Regions from separate parts of the Variovorax sp. VaC1 genome, predicted to be linked through region 3. Evidence: riboswitches for the same ligand, from Rfam matches in the RefSeq annotation. Region 3 holds a riboswitch; each other region holds the start of a gene.
The links. Region 3 has a riboswitch for glycine ahead of ACGLHS_RS19125 (D-amino acid dehydrogenase). Riboswitches for the same ligand answer to the same signal wherever they lie in the genome.

Region 1 (3,232 bases), on a different contig from region 3:
GCCTTCGACCAGCGCCTGCCACTTTTCTTCGCTGAAATGCGGGTTGCCCTTGTTCAGGGTGGCCGTGCATTCCCGGGGCGTGACGTCGTTGAAGCGCTCCGTCGCCGGGTCGACGAAAAACACGTTCTGGCGATAGGCCTCGGGTGCGCTGTCCAGGCGCGCGCCGGCCGCCGTCAGACGGCCGGTGGCGGGCAGCGCCCCCGCGATCGCCTGGAGCAGCGCCGACTTGCCGGTGCCGGTGTCGCCATGCAGCAGCGTGACGCCGGGGCCGATGGCGGCGTTCCAGCCGGCGGCGAGTACGGGTTGACCCGGATATGCGAAGCCAAGGTCCTGGATCTGGAGAAGGGGGTGGGGAAGGGGAGAGGCGGTCGTGTTCACGCGCCGGTTTTACCCCATCGGGCGGCGGCGGCTGGCTACCATTCGCGCATGAAAAAACTCCTCACCCTCGGTGCCGGCGCATGGCTCGCCGCCATGGGGCTCGCGGGCGCCGCCGTGGCCGCGCCCTCGGCGCAGGTCTTCTTCGCGGTCAAGGCGCCGGAATCCGTCGATGTCGACTGGCGCGCCCACCTGTGCGCCTTGCTGCCCCAGCCCTGCGATGCCCAGGCCCTGAAGCTGCACCAGCCGCGCGACGGCAAGGCCGATGACTACCTGGTCATTTCAGAAAAGCCGTTGGCGATGGCGCGCGTGAAGCGCAACACCGCCGCCAACGCCTGGCAACTCGAACGCCTGCACGACTTCTCGGCATATGCCCTCTCGCTGCAGCAAGACCGCCAGAGCGGCGACCCCAAGGTGTCTCTCGCGCTTGCACCGGCGCTTTATCCGCTGGCCGAAGGCCGCTGGGCCGTGGCCGTGACGCAGAGCGAATCCGAGAGCTACTCGGGCGGGGGTGCGTCGTCCGTCACGGCCGATTTCGTGCCGCTCGACACGCCGGCCGGGCAGCCGGCCAAGGCCGTGCGTGAAGGCATTCCGTTCTGGTGCTCGCGGATGATCCGTGCCTGCTTCACCGAGAAGGAATACAAGACCTCGAAGCACTGCCACGACGAAAGCAGGGGCAACCTGCGCATCGCCTACGGCGAGCCCGCCAAGGCCGGCGACCCCTACGTGTGGCGCTATACGTGGCTGCAAAGCGACTGGCCCGCGCACACCGGCCCCAGTGCCGACAAGCGCACGAGCGTCAACTTCACCGACAAGACGATCGAAAAGGCCGACTTCTGCGGCGGCGGGCTGAACTAGTTTTTTCCGGCGTGCCATCCGGCCCGGGTGGCCTGAGTGGCACGCAAACTGCTTGGAGAGATTGATCCAGGAGAAATGCCGGCTCGATGCTTCGAGTTAGTGCATTACCGAAGGCGATAGCCCAGAACGCTCAGGTCCCAAGACTGGATTTTTTCTAACGCTGGAGAGCGTTGCCCGGCGCCGTCAAGGCGCCGAGGGCAGCCGCCGAAGGGGCAAGCCATGCGCGATGCGCGTGCATGGTGAATCTCTCAGGCCAAAGGACAGCAGGGGCACGCCGCGCCAACGCGCGGCGTGTCCTTGTTCGCTTCCGGAGCCTGTGTCCATGACTTCCATCCGAGCGCCTCGCGCGTCCGCGCCAACGGCTTTGCCGTGGCGACAGCCTGCGCGTGGCCGAAGCCTTTTCACGGCCACACCTTCCTCTTTCTTTCAACCGGAGAACTGAACCATGCTGTCGAAGAAATCCCTGATGAAAACCGTCCTCGCAGGCGCGATGTTCGCGGCCGCTGCCGCGAGCAGCTTCGCGCAGGACGCGGGCAAGGTGCTGCGCCTGGTGCCGCAGTCCGATCTGAAGATCCTCGATCCGATCTGGACCACCGCCTTCGTCACGCGCAACCATGGCTACATGGTCTACGACACGCTCTTCGGCGTGGACGAACGGGGCAAGGTGCTGCCGCAGATGGTCGACAAGTACACGACCAGCGCCGACGGAAAAACATGGAACTTCACGCTGCGCAAGGGCCTGGCCTTCCATGACGGCAAGCCGGTCACCTCCGACGACGTGCTCGCCTCGCTCAAGCGATGGGGGCAGCGTGACGGCCTGGGCCAGAAGATGTTCGCCGCCATGGACAAGACCGAGGCGGTCGATGCCAACAGCTTCAGGTTCGTCTTCAAGGAGCCCTTCGGCATGGTGCTCGACGCACTGAGCAAGCCTTCGTCGAACCCGCCTTTCATCATGCCCGCGCGCGTGGCCGCCACGCCGGCCGACAAGCAGATCGACGACGCCACCGGCTCCGGCCCCTACATCTTCAAGAAGGATGAATACCGCCCCGGCGAAAAGATCGTCTACCTGAAGAACACCAAATACGTGCCACGTGCCGAAGCGCCTTCCGGCACGGCCGGCGGCAAGAACGTGTACGTCGACCGCATGGAATGGATCGTCCTGAAGGACGCGCAGACCCAGGCCAATGCGCTGGCCAACGGCGAGGTCGACATGATCGAGTGGGTGCCGTCCGAGCAATACACCGCGCTCAAGAACAACCCCGCCATCACGCTCGACAGCCCCGTGTCGAAAGGCTCGTTCGCGCTGCACCTGAACCACCTGATCCCGCCTTTCGACAACCCGAAGATCGCGCAGGCCGCCTTCATGGCCATCAACCAGGAGGCGCTGATGCGCGCCCAGCTGGTGCACAAGGAGCTGTACAACAGCTGCGCTTCCATCTACCCCTGCGGCTCGGCCTTCGCGTCCGACAAGACCGGCTACTTCACCGGCAAGCCGCAGTTCGAGAAAGCCAAGGCGCTGCTCAAGGAAGCAGGCTACGACGGCAAGCCCGTGGTGCTGATGTACCCGGCCGATTTCGCGGTGCTCAACAAGTTTCCGCCGGTGATGGCGCAACTGCTCAAGCAGGCCGGCTTCAACGTCGACATGCAGTCGATGGACTGGCCCACGCTGGTCACGCGCCGCGCCAAGAAAGACCCGGTGGCCAATGGCGGCTGGAACCTGTTCATCACCGGCTGGGGCATTGCCGACAACATGAACCCGATGTTCTTCGCGCCGCTCACGGGCAATGGCGAAAAAGGCTGGTTCGGCTGGGCCACCGACGACAAACTGGAGCAGCTCAAGTCCGACTTTCTCGCCAGCAGCGAGGAACCCAAGCGCAAGGAACTGGCCACCGCCATCCAGCAGCGCGTGTACGACACCGGCATCTACGCGCCCATCGGCGAGTACAAGCCGCTCACGGCCTACCGCAAGGGCGTGGTGAGCGGCGTGGTGCGCTCGCCG
Region 2 (3,232 bases), on a different contig from region 3:
TGCGGCAGCCCCCGCGGCGCCACCCACCGCGGGCATCGCCGAAGTGGAAACCGCCGTGCGCGCCTGGGCTGCAGCCTGGTCGGCCCGCGACGTGGACCGCTACCTTGCCGCCTATGCGCCCGACTTCACGCCGGCCCGGGGCAAGGACCGCAAGCGCTGGGAAGCCGATCGCCGCGCCCGCATCGCGAGCAAGTCGAAGATCAGCGTGACCATCGACGACCTCGTCATCAGCGTCAGCGGCCAGACCGCCAGCGCGCGCTTCAAGCAGATCTACCGCGCCGACAGGCTGAACCACACCGACCGCAAGACGCTGGAGCTGCAACGCGTGGGCAACCAGTGGCTGATCCGCAAGGAAAGCGTCGGCGCCTGATCCGCACCGGGGAAGCAGGTGGCAATCCCCCTTGTAAATTCCCTTTCTGTAAGGGGAAAAGGTTCATGAAGATGTCACCACTTGCAACGATGCTCCAGCCTTCGATCTCCGAAAGCTGTGGCTGCCATGTTTCCCACCAAGACCGACAAGGCGCGCGACGAACTCCAGGGCGGCCAGCGCACGCTCAGCCAGCGTGAACGCGCGCTGCTTTTGATGGCCGACGGTCGGCGCTCGCTGACCGACTTCAGCCCGCTCTTCACGAACCGCGGCGAAGCCGAGCAGGCGATCCAGGCCCTGGTGCAGCGGGGCTATCTGGAAGACCCGGCGGCCGCCGCCGCAGCCGCCGCACAAGCGGCAGCCCAGGCCGCCGCGGCCGCGCAGCCCGCTCCCCTGCCCGCCGCCGAACCGATCCGCGTCGCCACCTCCACCGACACCTTCGACGGCAAGCGTTCGCTGGCCACCACGCGCATGTTCCTGTTCGACATCTGCGAGCGCATGTTCGTGCGGCGCGACCCCAAGTTCGCGCTGCAGATGCGCGACGCCCTGCGCGAGGCCCGCGACCGCGAAGCCATGCTGACCATCGCCGCGCTGATGCTCACCGAAATCGAGAAAAGCGCCGGCGCGGAGCGGGCCGAATCGCTGCGCGAGCGCATCGACAAACTGTTGCCGCCGGCCGAGGTCGTGCACTGAAACCCGAAGCCCCGGCCCGCGCGATCCACTACACTCGCCCGGGTCAGGAGAGAGCCCCGCGCGACGGGGCCGCCGAAGGCGCAGGGGTTTCCCGAACGCTCAGGCAAAAGGACTGACAAGGCGCCGGTGAAAGCCGGCGTTTCCTTGCTGGAGAGAGGCCATTGCATGCATGCATTGCACCGGCCCACCGAAGGAGCAAACCCCGATCGTGGGGCGAATCTCTCAGGTAAAGCGGACAGCAGGGGTGGCCCGTGGCGTTGCAGCCATGGATTTCGACTGCCCCTTTGGAGTGCCTCCTGGTGACTTCCTCCGCTTCCGCCGCCCCGCTTCTCAAGACGCCGCTCTACGACCTGCACGTGGAGCTTGGCGCCCGCATGGTCCCCTTCGCCGGCTACTCGATGCCGGTGCAATACCCCGCCGGCCTGATGGCCGAGCACAAGCACACACGCGATGCGGCCGGCCTGTTCGACATCTCGCACATGGGCCAGTTGCGCCTCATCGGCCCCGACGCCGCAGCCGCCTTCGAAACCCTGATGCCCGTCGACGTGATCGACCTGCCCGCCGGCAAGCAGCGCTACGGCCTGCTGCTGAACGACGAAGGCGGCATCCTGGACGACCTGATGTTCTTCAACGAAGGCAATGGCTCGATCTTCGTGATCGTCAACGGCGCCTGCAAGGTCGACGACATCGCCCACATCCAGCGCAAGATCGGCGCGCGCTGCGAGGTGCAACCGCTGCCCGACCACGCGCTGCTCGCGCTGCAGGGCCCGCAGGCCGCCGCCACGCTGGCGCGCCTGTCGCCCGGCATCGAGCGCTTCGTGTTCATGACCGGCGGCGCGGTGCAGATCGGCGGCATTGCTGCCTTCGTCACCCGTAGCGGCTACACCGGTGAAGACGGCTTCGAAATTTCGGTGGCGGCTAAAGACGCCGACGCCCTCGCCCGCCTGCTGCTGGCCCAGCCCGAGGTCAAGCCCATCGGCCTGGGCGCGCGCAATTCGCTGCGGCTCGAAGCCGGCCTGTGCCTGTACGGCAACGACATCGACACCACCACCACGCCGGTCGAAGCCTCGCTCAACTGGGCGATGCAGAAGGTGCGCCGCGCGGGCGGCGCGCGCGAAGGCGGCTTTCCGGGTGCGGCCAAGATCCTGGCGCAGCTCGCCGCAGCCACCGCGGGCGCCGCCGGCCACACCGACCACGACACGCTCAAGCGCAAGCGCGTCGGCCTCGTCGCCCTCGAACGCATCCCGGTGCGCGACGGCACGCTGCTGCAATCTTTCGAGGGGCATGACATCGGCATCGTCACCAGCGGCCTGCTCGGCCCGACGGCCGACCGCTGCATCGCCATGGGCTATGTGGCCACCGCCTTCGCCGAACCCGGCACGCGCGTGCAGGCCATCGTGCGCGGCAAGCCCGTGCCGATGGAAGTCTCGACCATGCCCTTCGTGCCCACCCGCTACTACCGCGGCTGAGCAACGGCAGACCCGGCTAGGCTCTGCACCCCGATCATCATTTTTTCCACGAGGAGTTTTCTCATGAGCATCAAGTACACCAAGGACCACGAATGGGTCTCGGCCGAAGGCGGCTCCGCCACGGTCGGCATCACCCTGCACGCACAGGACGCGCTGGGCGACGTGGTGTTCGTCGACCTGCCTGAAGTCGGCAAGACCTTCGCGCAGGGCGAAGTCGCCGGCGTCGTCGAATCGGTCAAGGCCGCCGCCGATGTTTTCATGCCCGTGTCGGGCGAGATCACCGAAGTCAACGAAGCCCTGCGCGCCGACCCGTCGCTGGCCAACAGCGACCCGCTGGCCAGCGGCTGGTTCTTCAAGGTCAAGCTGAGCGAGCCCGCGCAACTCGACGCGCTGCTCGACGCCGCCACCTACGACAAGTTCGCCGCCGAATCCTGAAAATGCGCGCCCCCCGGCTTGCCACTTCGTGTGCTGTGCTCTTCCCCACGGGGAAGGCAAGGCCCGCGTCGGGCCAGCCCGGCGGCGACCGCTGAGTCTTTTCTTCCTTAACGCCGATCCATCACGCCATGCCGATCCCCGCCCTTCCCTCTTTGCAAGAACTAGAGAACGCCGAAGAATTCCTTGCCCGCCACATCGGCATCGATGCGGCGGACGAGGCGCGCATGCTGCCGGTGATCGGCTCGGAAACGCGCGCGGAACTCATCGA
Region 3 (3,232 bases):
TGCATTGACAACCACGTCAGGACGCACCTTGAGCACCGTTTCGGCCAGTTGCTCGGGACGGCTGAAGTCGGCGTTGAAATCCGTGCTGTCGAAATCAAGAGCAACCAGCTCACCCAGGGGCGCCAGGCTGCGCTGCAGCTCCCAACCGACCTGACCACCCTTGCCCAGCAGCAGCAACTTCATGCCGCAGCCTTCGTGTCGTACTGCTTCTCGACCCACTCGCGGTACGCGCCGCTTTGCACGTTGCGCACCCACTCACCGTTCGCGAGGTACCACTCGACGGTCTTGCGAATGCCGCTGTCGAAGGTTTCGGCTGGCTTCCAGCCCAACTCGGCCTCGAGCTTGCGCGCATCGATGGCATAGCGGCGATCGTGCCCCGGGCGATCGGTCACGTAGGTGATCTGCTCCTTGTATGGCTTGCCGTCGGCCTTGGGACGCAGTTCGTCGAGCAGCGCGCAAACGGTGTTGACGATCTCGATGTTGGGCTTCTCGTTCCAGCCGCCCACGTTGTAGGTCTCGCCGAGCTTGCCTGCTTCGAGCACGCGGCGGATGGCGCTGCAGTGGTCCTTCACGTAGAGCCAGTCGCGCACCTGCATGCCGTCGCCGTACACGGGCAGCGCCTTGCCGGCCAGCGCGTTGACGATCATCAGCGGGATCAGCTTCTCGGGGAAGTGGAACGGGCCGTAGTTGTTCGAGCAGTTGGTGGTCAGCACCGGCAGGCCATAGGTGTGGTGCCAGGCGCGCACGAGGTGGTCGCTGGCAGCCTTGCTGGCCGAATACGGGCTGTTGGGCTCGTACTTGTTCTCTTCGGTGAAGGCCGGGTCGGTCTTGGAGAGCGAGCCGTAGACCTCGTCGGTCGAGACGTGCAGGAAGCGGAAGGCAGCCTTCTGGTCGGCCGGCAGCGCGCTCCAGAAACCACGCACGGATTCGAGCAGGCGGAAGGTGCCGAGGACGTTGGTCTGCACGAAGTCTTCCGGGCCGTGGATCGAGCGGTCGACGTGGGACTCGGCGGCGAAGTTCACCACGGCGCGCGGCTTGTGCTCTGCCAGCAGGCGGTCGAGCAGCGCGCTGTCGCCGATGTCGCCCTGCACGAAGATGTGCTTCGGGTTGCCCTTGAGCGACGCCAACGTTTCCAGGTTGCCCGCGTAGGTCAGTTTGTCGAGGTTCACGACCGGCTCGTCGCTGTTCGCGATCCAGTCGAGTACGAAATTGGCGCCAATGAAGCCGGCGCCGCCGGTAACCAGGATCATGGAGTCCCCTGTTGTTGTGGAACGATTGCCCTTCGGCAGATCAACGGGCGATTATCCCATTGGCCAGAGGGGGCCAAGTCGCAGGTTTGGCGTCCACGCAAGCCCCGCCTACAATCGCGCCCAATGCAGGAGAGCGGGCCACCCAGGTGGCCCTACCGAAGGCGCAAACTCCCATAAACGCTCAGGTCGGTCCGAACAAGGGATCTGTACTGCACCAACTGATACAGCCGTCTGGAGAGCCACCACCCCACGAAACATGGCGGTGGTGCACCGAAGGAGCAAACCCGCTGCGGGTGCAGCAGGGTGAATCTCTCAGGTACCGAGGACAGGGGGAGCGGCAACTTGGACGGCGGCCGCCCGGTTGCTTGCTATTGAAAAAATAGCAAACCACGCCCGCCATTCAAGCGCTGCAACCTCAAAGGTACTTGAAATGCGCGTGATCGTTCTTGGCGCCGGCCTGCTCGGCGTGACTTCGGCTTACTACCTCCAGCAACTCGGCCACGAAGTGACCGTCATCGACCGGCAGGCCACGCCCGCCGCCGAAACCAGCTTCGCCAACGGCGGGCAGATCTCTGTCAGCCATGCCGAACCCTGGGCCAACCCGAGCGCACCGCTCAAGGTGCTGCAATGGCTGGGCAAGGAAGACGCGCCGCTGCTGTTCCGCATCCGCGCCGACATGCGCCAGTGGCTCTGGGGCCTGCAGTTCCTGCGCGAATGCACGCCGGCGCGCACAAAACACAACATCGAGCAGATCGTTCGCCTGGGCACCTACAGCCGCGACACGTTGCAGCAGTTACGCCGCGATACCGGCCTGAACTACGACCAGCGCACCCAGGGCATCCTGCATTTCTATACGACGCAGAAAGAATTCGACGGTGCCCTCAAGCCCGCCGAGCAGATGCGCGCCCTGGGCTGCGAACGCCTCGTGATCTCCGCCGACGAAGCCGTGAAGATCGAGCCCGCCCTCGCCCACATCCGCCCGAAGCTGGCCGGCGCCACCTATACGGCCGAAGACGAATCGGGTGACGCCAACCGCTTTGCGCGCGAACTCGTGGGCCTGGCCGCCGCGGCCGGCGTCAAGTTCCTCATGAGCCACACGGTCACCGCCCTGCGCGAAGCCGGCGGCAGCATCGACCACGTCGAAGCCACCGACGCCGAAGGCCGCTTCCAGCGCATCCGCGGCGACGCCTTCGTGCTCGCGATGGGTTCGCTGAGCCCGCTGTATGCCGCGCCGCTGGGCATCCGCCTGCCGATCTACCCGGCCAAGGGCTACTCGGTGACGCTGCCCGTGAAGGACGCCTCCAAGGCCCACCAGGTCTCGCTGACCGACGACGAATTCAAGCTCGTGTTCTCGCGCTACACCTCAGAGTCGGGCGACCGCCTGCGCATCGCCGGCACGGCCGAGCTCAACGGCTACGACCGCGACCTGAACCGCGTGCGCTGCGAAGCCATCGTGCGGCGCGTCGAAGAGCTGTTCCCCGGCGCCGGCGACACCACGCAGGCCCAGTTCTGGACCGGCCTGCGCCCCGCCACGCCGAGCAACGTGCCGTTGATCGGCAAGACCAAACTGCCGAACCTGTACCTGAACACCGGCCACGGCACGCTCGGCTGGACGCACGCCTGCGGCTCGGGCAAGTCGATCGCGCGGATCGTGAGCGGGCTGGTGCCCGAGGTCGATTTCGCGTTCACCGGCATGCCCGCACCCCAGCCGCGCATTTCGCAGCCCGCGATGGGCTGATCCGCCATCGAGCCCCAGGTCACGCCTTGAACGTGACCCAGGGCTTGAGCCGCACGGCGCAGCGGATCAGCCCCGCGCGCTCCTGTGCATCGATCACGGCGCCGATGGGCTTGTAGGCCTGCGGCGCCTCTTCGATCCGGCGCTCCTCGCGCAAGGTGACGCATTGCCAATCGGCGCTCTCGTCGCCGGGCGTTGGCCGCATCGCGCGCACCTCCTGCCGCCGCATGCGCCGCCCGGCGCCATG

Region 1: it holds a riboswitch for glycine, as region 3 does, so the genes downstream of both, ACGLHS_RS28600 (ABC transporter substrate-binding protein) here and ACGLHS_RS19125 (D-amino acid dehydrogenase) in region 3, are expected to answer to the same signal.
Region 2: it holds a riboswitch for glycine, as region 3 does, so the genes downstream of both, gcvT (glycine cleavage system aminomethyltransferase GcvT) here and ACGLHS_RS19125 (D-amino acid dehydrogenase) in region 3, are expected to answer to the same signal.

The regions. Positions count from the first base shown of each region.
Region 1 is NZ_JBIGLT010000008.1:145,499-148,730, reverse strand. Features, by position in the region: gene ACGLHS_RS28610 (ATP-binding cassette domain-containing protein) at 1-378, opposite strand, end outside; gene ACGLHS_RS28605 (hypothetical protein) at 427-1,233, shown strand; glycine riboswitch at 1,384-1,507, shown strand; gene ACGLHS_RS28600 (ABC transporter substrate-binding protein) at 1,700-3,232, shown strand, end outside.
Region 2 is NZ_JBIGLT010000001.1:694,782-698,013, reverse strand. Features, by position in the region: gene ACGLHS_RS03410 (hypothetical protein) at 1-370, shown strand, start outside; gene ACGLHS_RS03405 (hypothetical protein) at 497-1,060, shown strand; glycine riboswitch at 1,095-1,185, shown strand; glycine riboswitch at 1,198-1,309, shown strand; gene gcvT (glycine cleavage system aminomethyltransferase GcvT) at 1,357-2,529, shown strand; gene gcvH (glycine cleavage system protein GcvH) at 2,593-2,964, shown strand; gene gcvP (aminomethyl-transferring glycine dehydrogenase) at 3,093-3,232, shown strand, end outside.
Region 3 is NZ_JBIGLT010000004.1:489,389-492,620, forward strand. Features, by position in the region: gene rfbD (dTDP-4-dehydrorhamnose reductase) at 1-183, opposite strand, end outside; gene rfbB (dTDP-glucose 4,6-dehydratase) at 180-1,250, opposite strand; glycine riboswitch at 1,367-1,467, shown strand; glycine riboswitch at 1,472-1,589, shown strand; gene ACGLHS_RS19125 (D-amino acid dehydrogenase) at 1,681-2,988, shown strand; gene ACGLHS_RS19130 (RtcB family protein) at 3,008-3,232, opposite strand, start outside.